2 regions of the Ruegeria sp. SCP11 genome follow, and region 1 is predicted to be linked to the other one. Evidence: riboswitches for the same ligand, from Rfam matches in the RefSeq annotation. Region 1 holds a riboswitch; the other holds the start of a gene.
What was found. A riboswitch is a leader RNA that binds a small molecule or an ion and turns the genes downstream of it on or off. The one in region 1 is predicted to bind thiamine pyrophosphate.
Positions count from the first base shown of each region.

Region 2: it holds a riboswitch for thiamine pyrophosphate, as region 1 does, so the genes downstream of both, thiD (bifunctional hydroxymethylpyrimidine kinase/phosphomethylpyrimidine kinase) here and thiC (phosphomethylpyrimidine synthase ThiC) in region 1, are expected to answer to the same signal.

Region 1 covers NZ_JBDZYG010000003.1:341,138-345,552, reverse strand. The annotation lists gene ABLN94_RS07040 (PrkA family serine protein kinase) at 1-27, opposite strand, end outside; gene ABLN94_RS07035 (NAD(P)/FAD-dependent oxidoreductase) at 401-1,570, opposite strand; gene ABLN94_RS07030 (winged helix-turn-helix transcriptional regulator) at 1,657-2,004, shown strand; TPP riboswitch at 2,126-2,246, shown strand; gene thiC (phosphomethylpyrimidine synthase ThiC) at 2,349-4,148, shown strand; gene ABLN94_RS07020 (LysR family transcriptional regulator) at 4,299-4,415, opposite strand, start outside.
Region 2 covers NZ_JBDZYG010000005.1:83,528-87,942, forward strand. The annotation lists gene dnaK (molecular chaperone DnaK) at 1-618, shown strand, start outside; gene dnaJ (molecular chaperone DnaJ) at 693-1,847, shown strand; TPP riboswitch at 1,978-2,084, shown strand; gene thiD (bifunctional hydroxymethylpyrimidine kinase/phosphomethylpyrimidine kinase) at 2,129-2,932, shown strand; gene ABLN94_RS09290 (FAD-dependent oxidoreductase) at 2,929-3,906, shown strand; gene thiS (sulfur carrier protein ThiS) at 3,890-4,084, shown strand; gene ABLN94_RS09300 (thiazole synthase) at 4,087-4,415, shown strand, end outside.

The DNA.
Region 1 (4,415 bases):
TTCTGCAAACTGCTCGAAAATCTCCATCTTAAACGTTCCTCTAGGTTTCGTACTCCTTCGTCCCAGCGCGCTAAGTTCAACCTAGTCTACCACAAAACTGGACCGTAATTGTTTAATTTCTAATCACAATTTGTTTCCCGCCTGCCGCACTGTTGAAATTTATGTTCATTGAAGCCCTCCAAGCGCGCCACCGCGCGACCTTTTTTCCGTCGGGGCAATCGCATTCATAACCCCGAATGGGTGGTTGAGCCGAGGCTGCTGTTAGGCGGTTTTGTCACATAAATACAGAAGCGCAGATAGGAGATGCGCATCCATTTCTGGATTCTATCCTTAGCCTTATACTCATGCTCGATATTGAAGAGCGATTTGGGAAACTCCCGGCTGCAACTGTTTTTGATTATCAAGACTCATCAACCTGGCGCGAATTGGCGGAAGACTTATCTGATGCGTTCTGATGCCAGGCTTCCGTCACCCCGGCATACTCTCCAGCGTTGGCAAGACCAAATGCCTTGCGATATTTGGGAATAAGAAGCTCTTTTCCTTTGATCATTCGAGTGACCCAGTCACCGCAGGTTGCAAAGAGCCAGCTATTGCCGATGACCGGGCCAAGCGGCACCAAAATGGGAGCTTTTTTCCATGGCGAGTAGGGCTTCAGGCTCTCAACGGATGCACCACCCAACATTTTCTTAAGCGTTTTGATGAGCCAGGGATTTTGTCGGGTTGTCGCAACAATTGTCATGCTGTCACCGACATCGGCAATGTCCCCGGCAACGAAGACATTTGGATAGTCGGAGGGACGCAACCAATTGTCGGTTTTTACCCGGCCCGACGCCCCTAACCTTACGCCCGGCAAGTTCTGGACCAAGGACGTTTGGGGTCTTGAACCGGTCACGGGAAACACAAGGTCAGCCTCAATCACCCGGCCATCGGTCAAGGTCACAGACCCTTCGAAAGGCTGATCCATATAGCGCAGGTTCTGCGCTTTTTGGCCCGACACAACGGTAACGCCGAGGCGTTCGAGTTTAGCTTTCAACTGCGCCCCCAACTTGGCCGGATACTTTGGGAACAAGGCGTCATCGGACGAAATCAAGGTGATGATTTTTCCCGGCTGGGCCGAAGCAATCTCACCCGCGAGTTCTGTGCCCACGGCGCCTGCCCCGACGATAGCGACTGAGGACGCCTTTGCCAGTTGCGCGCTGACTTTCATACTGGTCTGCCGGAAATCGGCGATGCTGTCACCCGATGGTTTGAACGGAGCGGCATAGGACGATCCGGTCGCAATCACGATGAAGTCTGCTTGAAAGGAAGTGCCTGTATCTAACGTGACCTCTGACTGAGTGATAGAAGCGGCACAACCCCGAACGACTTTTCCTGCCTCCAGCAAGTTGTCGTAAGGTAGTATGATCTGGTCCAATAAGGCAGGTTCAACCAGAGAACGGATCGCCGCGTGCGGCTGCACGAAAGCTTCTCGCTGTTCAATCAGGGTGACATCCGCATAAGCGTCCAGTTTCTGGGCAACCTCGAACCCGACATAGCCCCCACCCACGATCACGATTTTCTTTTTGGTCATTGTATCCCACATTGCAGCCTGATGCTTTGAGCGCCAGTTAATTTTGCACGGGCGATCGAACAAGTACGGTCATTCAGGATACTGCAATGAAACTAGATAAACATGAGGAACACTGCCAGATTGAAACGCTGATCTCGGCCATTTCTGGACGCTGGAAGCTGCTGATCATCTATTGGCTGGTGCAGGGCAACTGTCGGTTCAATCAACTCCAACGCAACCTGGGGGCCATCACACATCGCACACTGGCGCGCCAACTCAGCGAACTGCAGGAGACAGGGCTTGTCTCTCGCAAGGACTTCCAGACCATACCGCCACATGTCGAGTACAGCCTCACACCTCTGGGCCAAAGTCTGATCCCACTGCTGCATGAAATGCACGAGTGGGCTGTGCAGAACGCTGACAAATTACCGAGCCCCAAGACCCCTCCGAGCTAGCTTGGTCAGTTAGTGTTGGCTCAATTGGCAAACAATATGCCGCGCCGGAGTCGACTCTGTAGGTGCTGGCGTTTTTGACCGCACTCTAGGTCTTTACAACAGGCCTGTTCCGCTCTATCGCGGGTTTACGCAGGGGAGTCCCACCTAAGGGACTGAGAGGCTGATAGGGTGAATACCCGGTGACGCGACCCTTTGAACCTGACCCAGTTGACACTGGCGTAGGAAGCTAAGGTCGCTTTGCTGCATTTGGCTCGTGCGATCTGAACATAAGGCGTATTCCGCCTTTGCCTCCTCTCCATGCTCATCTGGTGTTTTTTTGAGTCCAGTGCTTGAGGAGCGCCAAAATGAACGTACCAAATCCAAAGATTACCACCGGCGAACTGCCCGCTTCGCGCAAGATTTACGTTGCGGGTGAGGTCCATGCCGAAATCCGCGTGCCTATGCGCGAAATATCTACTCATCCCACAGCCGGCGAGGCACCGCTGCCGGTCTATGACAGCTCGGGTCCCTATACCGACCCGAATGTGGTGACCGATATCAAGAAGGGTCTGGCACCACTACGAGCCAAGTGGATTAAAGCGCGCGGTGATGTCGAAGCTTATGAAGGCCGCGCGATCACTGCCGCCGATAATGGTTTTGTTGAAGGGGACAGGCTGACCCCGGAATTTCCAGTCAAACCGAAACCGCTGCGTGGCAAGGATGGCGCGGCCCCAACTCAATTGGCATATGCACGCGCCGGGATCATTACTCCGGAAATGGAATTTGTAGCGATCCGCGAGAACCAGTTGCGTGAAACCTCGCCCTGTCATCGTGATGGCAACGATTTTGGTGCCAATATTCCCGACTACGTAACCCCGGAATTCGTAAGGTCAGAAATTGCCGCGGGACGCGCAATTCTTCCCAACAACATCAACCACCCTGAATCCGAGCCGATGATCATCGGGCGCAACTTCCTTGTGAAAATCAACGCCAATATGGGCACGTCTGCCGTGACGTCTTCGATGGAGGAGGAGGTCGACAAACTGGTCTGGGCGATCCGCTGGGGGGCGGACACGGTGATGGACCTTTCCACGGGTCGCAATATCCATAACACGCGCGAATGGATCATTCGAAACAGCCCGGTGCCAATTGGTACGGTTCCAATGTATCAGGCACTGGAGAAGGTGAACGGCATTGCCGAGAACCTCACCTGGGAGGTCTTCCGCGACACGCTGATCGAGCAAGCAGAACAGGGTGTGGACTATTTCACCATCCATGCGGGTGTGCGGCTGCATATGGTGCCAATGACGGTGAATCGCGTAACTGGGATCGTCTCGCGTGGCGGTTCAATCATGGCCAAATGGTGCCTCCATCATCACCAGGAAAGTTTTCTTTTCGAGCATTTCGAAGAGATCTGCGATATCTGCCGCCAATACGATGTGGCGTTCAGCCTTGGGGACGGATTGCGCCCGGGCTCGATTGCTGACGCCAATGACGAGGCGCAGTTTGCCGAGCTGGAAACACTGGGCGAGTTGACAAAGATCGCTTGGGCCAAAGATTGCCAGGTCATGATTGAGGGGCCGGGCCATGTAGCCATGCACAAGATCAAGGAGAATATGGACAAGCAACTGGAATGTTGCCACGAGGCACCGTTTTACACACTTGGGCCGCTCACCACCGATATCGCACCAGGATATGACCACATCACCAGCGGCATCGGTGCAGCCATGATCGGTTGGTTCGGCTGTGCAATGCTGTGCTATGTAACGCCTAAGGAACATCTTGGCCTACCTGACCGGGACGATGTGAAAACTGGAGTGATCACCTACAAGATCGCTGCCCACGCTGCGGATTTAGCCAAAGGCCTGCCCGGCGCACAACGTCGCGACGATGCTCTGTCGCGCGCACGGTTCGAATTCCGCTGGGAGGATCAATTCAACCTATCGCTCGATCCGGACACTGCGCGCGAGTTCCATGACCAGACGCTGCCGAAAGAGGCGCATAAAGTCGCCCATTTTTGTTCCATGTGCGGACCCAAATTCTGTTCCATGAGGATCAGTCACGACATTCGATCTGAAGCGCAGAAAGAAGGGATGGAAATCATGGCCGCGAAGTTCCGCAAAGGAGGGGACTTGTACATGCCTATTAAGGAAACGGGTGCCTAATCATGACTACCGAGGCCGGCCTTGCTGGCCTCGGTTCGGCTTTGGAGCTCGCACAACCCGAAACATGGGTATGAGTCTAAAAGCCAATCCGGAAATCCGAACTTGCTGCATCGCCCGCTCTCGCGGGAACTGCACTCTGAGCGATTGTTTCTAGAACTGGCGACTGAGCCACTCTTCAAACTCTTTGACATGCGTCTGGTTGGCGTCACGGCGTTCTTTTCGAACGAGAAAATGGGCTTGTCCGAGTTTCTTCGGCTCTCCAACAAC
Region 2 (4,415 bases), on a different contig from region 1:
ACCATCCGCGTGTTCCAGGGTGAGCGTGAAATGGCTGCGGACAACAAGATCCTGGGTCAGTTCAACCTCGAAGAAATCCCGCCCGCACCGCGCGGCATGCCTCAGATCGAGGTGACCTTCGACATCGATGCCAACGGCATTGTCTCGGTTTCGGCCAAGGACAAAGGCACCGGCAAAGAGCAGAAGATCACTATCCAGGCCTCGGGCGGTCTGTCTGACGAGGACATCGAAAAGATGGTCAAGGACGCCGAAGAGAACGCGGAAGCCGACAAGGAACGCCGCGAGCTGGTCGACGCCAAGAACCAGGCGGAAAGCCTTATCCACTCGACCGAGAAGTCGATGGAAGAGCATGCCGACAAGGTCGACCCGACCACCATCGAAGCCATTGAGCTGGCGATTGCCGCGCTGAAAGACGAACTGGAAACTGAGAATGCCGACAAGATCAAGTCCGGCATCCAGAACGTCACCGAAGCGGCCATGAAGCTGGGTGAGGCCATCTACAAGGCGCAAGCCGAAGAAGGTGAAGATGAGCCTGCCGCAGCAGACGAAGCGCCTGCCGGTGATGATGACATCGTCGACGCCGAGTTCGAAGATCTGGACGACGACAAACGTAACTAACGGGTAACCGGGCCAATTCGGGCCGGTCCGGTTGCCGGGCCGGCCCGATTACGTTGAGGCAGAAGGAAACACTGATGTCAAAACGCGACTATTACGATGTGCTCGGCGTGTCCAAGGGCGCATCGGCGGACGAGATCAAGAAGGGCTTTCGCAGGAAAGCCAAAGAGTTGCATCCCGACCGCAACAAGGACAACCCGGACGCCGAGGCGCAGTTCAAGGAAGCGAACGAAGCCTATGACGTTTTGAAGGACGCCGATCGCAAGGCCGCCTATGACCGCTTTGGTCACGCTGCCTTTGAAAACGGCATGGGTGGCGGCGGTGGCCGTCCCGGTGGCGGCTTTGGTCAGGGCGATTTCTCCAGCGCGTTCTCGGATGTGTTCGATGATCTGTTTGGCGATTTCATGGGTGGCCAGCGCGGTGGTGCCGGTGGCGGCCGTCGTGCTGCGCGCGGCTCCGACCTGCGCTACAACCTGCGCGTGACGCTGGAAGAGGCTTTCTCGGGCCTTCAGAAAACAATCAACGTGCCCGCTGCCGTGGCCTGTTCGGCCTGTGATGGTTCGGGTGCCGAAGGCGGCGTAGAACCAACAACTTGCCCGACCTGTTCCGGCATGGGCAAGGTCCGCGCTCAACAGGGTTTCTTTACCGTGGAGCGTACCTGCCCGACCTGTTCGGGTCTGGGTCAGATCATCAAAAACCCCTGTAAGGTCTGTGGTGGTGCTGGCCGCGTAGAAAAAGAACGCGCCCTGTCCGTCAATATCCCGGCTGGTGTTGAAACCGGCACCCGCATCCGTCTGGCGGGTGAGGGCGAGGCCGGGATGCGTGGTGGCCCTCCGGGTGACCTCTATATTTTTGTAGAAGTATCGGACCATAAGCTGTTCGAGCGCGACAGCGTGAACCTCTATTGCCGTGTGCCGGTCAGCATGGCCAAAGCCGCGCTGGGCGGCTCGATCGAAGTGCCCACTATCGACGGTGGTCGCGGTCGTGTACAGATTCCCGCTGGCAGTCAATCGGGCCGCCAGATGCGCCTGCGCGGTAAGGGTATGCCTGCCCTGCGCGGCGGTGGTGTCGGCGACATGTTCATCGAACTGGCTGTGGAAACCCCTGTCAACCTGACCAGCCGCCAGAAAGAACTGCTGCGGGAATTCGATGATCTGGGAGAAGATAACCACCCGGAATCCAATAGCTTTTTCTCGTCCGTCAAGTCTTTCTGGGACGGTATGAAGGGCTAAATTAGTTCCTTGGAACTACTAAGACAGAGCCGGTCCAATTGGATCGGCTTTTTCATTTCATAAGTCCAGTTTGCCCGTCACCTGCGCGAAAATTGGCCCTTGAATCCCACGCCAACCCCTGAGATTGTCCGCGCAACCGTTGGGGTGCCCCGAACAAAGGGCTGAGAGGCGTGAACGCGCTAACCCATCGAACCTGATCCGGGCAATACCGGCGTAGGGAACGGTCTAACACAAACAGACGTTTTCCATGCTGCGTTGCCCCTTGAAGATGGAGCAACGATATGGCGCATATTGCCCTGACAATTGCCGGCTCGGACAGTGGTGGCGGGGCCGGGATTCAGGCGGATCTCAAGGCGATGTCTGCTTTGGGCGTGTATGGTGCCAGCGTTGTTACTGCGGTGACGGCGCAGAATACCCGAGCGGTCACGGCGGTGCATGGAATACCGCTGGACGTGGTTTCGGCCCAGATTGAGGCGGTCCTGACCGATCTCGACGTAGGCGCGATCAAGATCGGTATGCTGGCGACCCCGGACATCATTCAGACCGTTGCAGACAGCATCTCTGGGTTTGAAGGCCCCGTCGTGTTGGACCCGGTGATGATTGCCAAATCCGGAGATTCTTTGCTGGCGCAGGATGCGGTGCAGACCTTGCGCGACGCCCTGGTGCCCCGTGCAACCGTTCTGACGCCCAATCTGCCAGAGGCAGCGTGTTTGCTCGGCTGTTCCGAAGCCAACACCCCGGATCAAATGACTGAGCAGGGGCTAGCCCTCTGCGGGTTCGGTGCGCAGGCTGTGCTGATGAAAGGGGGACATGGGCGCGGTGACATCTGCCACGACTTGTTGGTCGATGGATCGGAGCAAATCGCTGAGTACACGGCTCCACGACGCGACACGCGCAATACGCATGGCACCGGCTGTACCCTGTCGTCCTCAATTGCGGCTGGGCTGGCTCAGGGGTTGGCGCTGACCGATGCGGTTGCGCAGGCACATGATTACCTGCAAGGGGCCATTGCTTTGGCGGATGGTCTCGGGATCGGGCAGGGACATGGGCCAGTGCACCATTTCCACCGGGTTTGGCCCGCGTGACGGTCTGGTCGGTCATAGGATCTGGCGTCGCCGGTTTGGCCGTGGCCAGCGAGCTTGTTTCGCGTGGCGCTGAGGTTCAGATCTTCGATCCCGCCGGTCCGCCGGGGCCGCACGGGTGTTCTTGGTGGGCAGGCGGTATGTTGGCCCCGTGGTGCGAATTCGAAAATGCTGAAGAACCGGTCTTGCGGTTGGGGCAGTACGCATTGGACTGGTGGGCGGCGCGAACCAAAATTGAGCGATGTGGCACTCTGGTCGTGGCCAACTCGCGCGATCTGCCCGACCTGCGCCGGTTTAGCCGACGCACTGAGAGGTTTGTTGAAGTCGACCAGGCCAAAATCGCTGAATTAGAGACGGATTTGCAAGGATTTACCAAGGGCCTGTATTTTGAGGATGAAGCGCATTTGGACCCACGTCAGGCGCTGCGCGACCTGCACCGTCAGCTAAAGGATCAAGGGGTCATATTCCATCGCAAACTCGCCCCTGCCCGGTTGGAGAACGCGATTGACTGCCGGGGTCTGCATGCCCGCGAAACGCTACACGATCTGCGTGGCGTCAAAGGTGAGATGCTGGTGATCCGTTGCCCGGACTTGACCCTGACACGCCCCGTGCGACTGCTGCACCCTCGGATGCCGCTCTATATCGTGCCGCGTGGTGATGGCGTCTATATGCTGGGCGCGACAATGATCGAAAGCGAGGACAGCAGTCGCATAACCGCACGGTCTATTTTGGAACTGCTTAGCGCCGCCTACGCGCTGAACCCCGCTTTCGGGGAGGCCGAAGTCTTGGAAATCGGCGTCGATCTCCGCCCAGCCTTTCCTGACAATCTGCCGCGTATCCGCCGTCTGGGGCACACGATTTACGCCAACGGGCTGTATCGCCACGGCTACCTGCTGGCGCCTGCCCTGGCGCAAGGCGTCGCGGATTTGGCTTTGGAAAACAAACATTCGGAGATGGTCGATGAAGATCGTGCTTAATGGTAAGCCGCGCGAAGTGCGGGCCGAAAACCTATCGGACCTGTTGATGGAACTCGGGTTCTCTGGGCGGGTTGCTACGGCTGTGAACGAGGATTTCATACCCTCAAGCCTGCGCATTTCCCACAAACTGGTTGATGGCGACCGGATCGAGGTCGTCGCGCCGATGCAGGGGGGCTAAAGATGAAGCCTTTTTATGGCACCCAACTGCCAAATCCTCTGATGCTTGGCACCGCGCAATATCCCAGCCCCGCCATACTGGAGCAGGCATTCCGCGACAGTGGCGCGGGCGTGGCTACCGTCTCCCTGCGGCGTGAATCCGGGGCGGGTCAGACCTTTTGGCAGATGATCCGGGACCTGGGTGTGCTGGTACTACCCAACACTGCGGGGTGTCATACGGTGAAAGAGGCCGTGACGACCGCTCACATGGCGCGCGAGGTTTTTGACACCAAATGGATCAAGCTGGAGCTGATTGGCCACACGGACAGTTTGCAACCGGACGTATTCCAGCT